Regions from separate parts of the Paenibacillus sanfengchensis genome, predicted to be linked through region 2. Evidence: predicted binding sites of a transcription regulator. Region 2 holds the regulator's gene; the other holds the start of a gene.
What was found. Region 2 encodes Rex, which represses fermentation and respiration genes when NADH is low (regulators of the CRP and FNR family bind a similar motif). Its sites were predicted from a motif close to TTGTGAAATATTTCACAA; they were not measured.

Region 1: V4U84_RS14905 (FAD:protein FMN transferase) is a predicted target of Rex. The motif match lies at 1,563-1,580, and genes of this name have one in related genera.

What each region holds. Positions count from the first base shown of each region.
Region 1 covers NZ_JBAGJC010000006.1:111,505-113,972, reverse strand. The annotation lists gene V4U84_RS14905 (FAD:protein FMN transferase) at 301-1,422, opposite strand; gene V4U84_RS14900 (NusG domain II-containing protein) at 1,659-2,051, shown strand; gene V4U84_RS14895 (Gx transporter family protein) at 2,035-2,468, shown strand, end outside.
Region 2 covers NZ_JBAGJC010000004.1:156,455-158,922, reverse strand. The annotation lists gene V4U84_RS09965 (amidohydrolase) at 1-851, opposite strand, end outside; gene V4U84_RS09960 (redox-sensing transcriptional repressor Rex) at 829-1,491, opposite strand; gene dinG (ATP-dependent DNA helicase DinG) at 1,527-2,468, opposite strand, start outside.

The DNA of each region.
Region 1 (2,468 bases), on a different contig from region 2:
GTCGTGAGCGCCGTTATTTCCCTGGATTCTCGCCCAAACAGCCTGTTTATTCGAAATAAGCGCCGTGGCGACCGTTAGAATGGGAAGTCGGCGTTTTCGGGGCAAATAACGGCTGTGGCAACCGTTAGCGTTAATTTTCGTCTTTCTTGCAAAGCTGCTCATGCGACGGCGGTTAGGGAAATGGGGCACGCCGGATCCAACGTAAGGCCCTTATTCACCTGTCCGCTTACAAATTATGGACCCCATAATCTTCAGAAAAATCCCCGCCTCAATAAAACGGCGGGGATTTTTCTGCGTAAATTAGTTGGCGAACGTGTAGCTGTCGTTGGTTTTCTTCAACATTTGCTTGAATCCGGGGGAAGCGTACAGTTTTTTGTCCTTCGTGATAAAAAGGACTTCCGTGTTTGGCGTATTTTCCGCGAATTTGAGTCCTTCTTCGATCCCCATGATCAGCAGGGAGGTATCCATCGTATCGGCATCCGTGGAACGGTCCGTCACGATCGTGACGCTGCTGATATTGTTATCGACCGGGTAGCCGGAACGCGGATCGATGATATGCTGGTACAGTTTGCCGTCTTCCACGAAGAAGCGCTCGTAAATCCCCGCGGTTACCACGGTTTTGTCTTCGACCCGGACAGTTCCGATCGGGTTGCCCCGTTCCTGGGAGGGATCCTGAATGCCGATGTTCCAGGTGGATCCGCCCGGCTTGCTGCCCATCGCAAAAATATTGCCCCCCAGGTCGATGATCGCGCTGCTGAAGCCCTGCTCCGCCAAGTAATCGTAGATGGCGTCCGCGGCATAACCCTTACCGTAGGAGCCAAGGTCGATCTGCATCCCCTTGTCCCGCAGGTAAATCTCGTGCTTCTCCGGGTTGAGCTCAATCTTGCGGTAATCCGTCAGCTTCCGGGCGGCTTCGATGTCCGCGGCGGGAGGGACATGCGCCCCCTCATGGCCGATGTTCCATAAGCTGACGAGCGGTCCGATCGACGGGTCCAGCAGGCCGTCCGTTTTTTGCGCATAATCGACGGCGAGCTGAACGAGTTCGAACGTATCCGGCGAAACCTCCACGGGGGCAATGCCCGCTTGCGCATTTACCTTATGGATCTCGCTGTCCTCATTCGTCCGGCTGATTTTGCGGTCGATGTCCTTCATCAGGGCTTCCAGCTCTTTAAAGTTCCCGGCGGTAGCCCGGCTATCATATATTTTGATGGTGACGACGGTATCAAATATAAAAAAGGTCTGGACCAAAGGCTTCATGGACGTCCCGGACTTCGACGAATCCTTGGAAGAAGTGGCGGCCCGCGCATCAGCCGGGGAGTCCGCCGCTTTCCCATTCGCGGAATCGCCGCCCGCGCATCCTCCAAGCAGCGCCGTAATCAAGACCAGGGTCAGCAACAGGATTGCCGTTTTTTTCTTCTTCATATGCGTAGCCTCATTTCTCCCGTTATCTCGCCTTGATTTTAGCAGAAATAAAAATGAGCTAAAAGTACTTTCATTCACAAAGTAAGAATTATTCTAATAAACTGCCCTTTAAGTGATGATTTTGTGAAATGGGTCCTAGATTGAGACATTTGTCACACGGGAGTGAGGAAAGTTACAGGTATAATGGGTTCATCTAAGATTTATATAATTAAAAAATAAGATAAAAGGAGTTAGCCATGAAACGTGGAGATATCCTGCTGATCGGGCTGATTGTTGTCATTGCCGCGGCTTTCTTGGTCCCCCGTTGGTTTGATGGGGATTCAAGTGAAAAATATCACAACGAACCCCGTGTAGCTAAAATTTCTGTGAACGGCAAGCCGTTTCGCACGGTGGAGTTAACCGGAGAAGAACAGGAGATTGAGATTAAAACGGAGTACGGCTACAACCTCTTGAAAATTCATGATTATGGCATTGAAATGATCGATGCCGACTGTCCGGATAAAGTGTGTTATACGTTTGGATTTATTGAACGCAACGGCGGGACTATCGTTTGTTTGCCGAACAAGTTGCTTGTAGAAATCGAGGGGGCGTCCGGGGAAGGAGATGAGCTCGATGCCGTCGTTAAATGAACAATCCCATTTGGCCCTAAAAAGAACGGTCATCATCGCTATTTTTGCGGCGGTTGCGGTCGTGCTGAGTCTGGTGGAGAGCGTTATTCCCATCAATATGAGCGTTCCCGGAGCAAAGCTCGGGCTGGCCAACATCATGGTGCTCACATGTCTTTATTTCCTCCGGGCCAGGGACGCCATGATGATGGTGCTATTAAAAACACTGCTGACGGCTTTTATTTTCGGCACTTTTTCCAGTTTTCTATTCAGCATCATGGGGGCGCTGTTCAGCTTCGCGGCGATGTGGTTTCTGCTGCTGGTCGGCCGCAAGCGGCTTAGCGTGATCGGAATCAGCATCGTGGGAGGTATCGCCCATAACATCGGGCAGTTGACCGCCGCAGCTCTGTACTTCAAAACGTCAAATATATTCTATTACTT
Region 2 (2,468 bases):
GCTACGCCGCTGGCCAGCTTCAGGTTGCTCCCCGGGTTGTGGGATACCGTTACCCGGTGCTCCGCCAAAACGCCGATCTCCTCGTCCGTCAGATGGACGGCGTGGGCCAGCAGCGTCGGCCGATTGAACATCCCGAGATTCAGCAGGTGCTGAACCGGGCGGACGCCGTAATCGGCTACATTTTGCTCCACCTCGGCTCTCGTCTCCGACATGTGCGTGTGCATCGGCAAATCCAGCTCATGTGCCGCCTGTACAATTTTCTCAATGTAATCCGGAGGGCAAGTATATGGAGAGTGCGGCGAAATCATGGTGGTGATTCGTCCGTCCGCCTTGCCGTGCCAATCGCGCGCAAAGCTCACCGCTTCGTTCAGCTTGCTTTGCTGCACCTCAGGAGGACAGAGCCCGATTACGCCGCGAGTCAATACGGCGCGGATTCCCGATTGATCCACGACGGAAGCTACCTGTTCCATATGGTCGTACATATCCAAAAAGGTGGTCGTTCCGCCCTTTAGCATCTCCAGCACGGACAAGGCCGTTCCCCAATATACATCCTCGCCGGTAAACTTCGCTTCCATCGGCCACATTTTCTCCTGCAGCCACTCCTGAAGCACCATGTCGTCTCCATAGCCGCGCAAGAGCGACATCGCCGCATGACCATGCGTATTGATCAACCCGGGGAGAAACAACAGCCCCTTGCCGTCAAACGTTTCGGCCCCTTCCACGCCTTGCGGGCGCTCCGTTCCGACGTATGTGATCCGGTCTCCTTCGACCAGCATATAGCCCCGGATGATCGGGGTTTTCTGATCCGGCACCGCGAAGGTACCGTCTTTAATCAGCCATTTTCGCGTCATGTTCCGTATGTTCCTTTCCGCCATCCAGATAATAAGCCAAACTCATCAAATCGGTTGTGAAATCCGCCGCATGCACGCGCACTTCCGAAGGCACCTTAAGGATGGTTGGCGCAAAATTCAAAATCGCTCCGATTCCCGCAGCCACCAATTGATCGGCAACCCGCTGCGCTTCCACATCGGGTACGGTGATGATCCCGATGCGGATGTTGCTGCTCCGCACCGTATCCACCAGCTCCTCGATCGGCTGAATCGTAATATGGTTGATCTGCGTCCCGATTTTGTGGGGGGATGCGTCAAAGACCGCTACAATTTTCATATTATCTTTCACATACGCGTTATAATTGGACAACGCGTGGCCAAGATTACCGGCCCCGATCAAAGCTACATTAATTTGCTGATCCAGGTTCAGAATTTGGCGAATTTTCTCGATCAGATACGTTACGTCGTAGCCGATTCCCTTGCGCCCGAAATCTCCGAAGTAAGCCAGGTCTTTACGGATTTGCGCCGGATTCAAATCCAGCTTCTGCCCAAGTTCCTGCGAAGAGACCGTAGGCACCTCCCGGCGGCTGAGTTCATTGAGAAAGCGCAGGTACACCGGCAGGCGGCGAACCACTGCATCCGAAATTTTTTCCGATTTCATCAAATTTCCCCCTACTTACACGATTTGAGGAACACTTACGATTCCCCGGCGTTTAACCATTCCGAAATTCGAGGCACCATCTGCTCCAACGGCATATGCTCCATTTTCGGTCCGGGCAAAGAATACAAGAAGTATTTACCGTAATAGGATTCCAAGATCCGAGTATCATAAACCACCACGATCCCGCGGTCCTGCGAGGACCGGACCAGTCTGCCGAAACCCTGTTTAAAGCGGATAACGGCTTGGGGAACGGACAGTTTCATGAACGGGTTCTTCTTCTCTTGCTGCAGCCTCTCGCTTTTCGCCTCCACCAGCGGATGGTTCGGAGGCTGGAACGGCAGGCGAACGATTGCCAGGCTCGTCAAGGCCTCGCCGGGAATGTCAACGCCTTCCCAGAAACTGCTCGTGCCAAGCAGAACTGAGGCTTGCTGTCCTTGAAACCGGCGGGTCAGCTTCGTTCGGCTTCCGCTGTCCATCCCCTGCCCGATTACGGTGATCCCCTGTCCGGCAAGCAGCTCCTTCAGCGGATCATACACCTGCCGCAGCATCCGGTATGACGTGAACAGGACCAGCATTCTCCCGTGGGTGGCGATCGCCGTATCGGCCAAGGACCGAACGAGCGTAGAGACAAAATGGTCGTCTCCGACACTGCCTTTCACGCTCGGGAAATCCCGCGGAATGACAAGTAAGGCCTGTTCCCGGTAATTAAACGGGGACGGAAGCATAGAGGTGTTGAGCCGCTCCTGCTCCGCCGCTTCGGTCAGCCCCAATTGATCGATCATGTACTGGAAGGACTTGTCGACCGAGAGGGTCGCCGAAGTCATCACTACACTTTTCTTCTTGTTGAAGAAAAATTCCTTCAATTGGGTGCTCACATCGATCGGCACCGCAAAGATTTGCAGCGATTTGCTGCGGTAATTGCCATTGCTCTCGATCCAGTAGACCGTGCTTAAGTCTTCAAGCTTGATAAAAAAGCG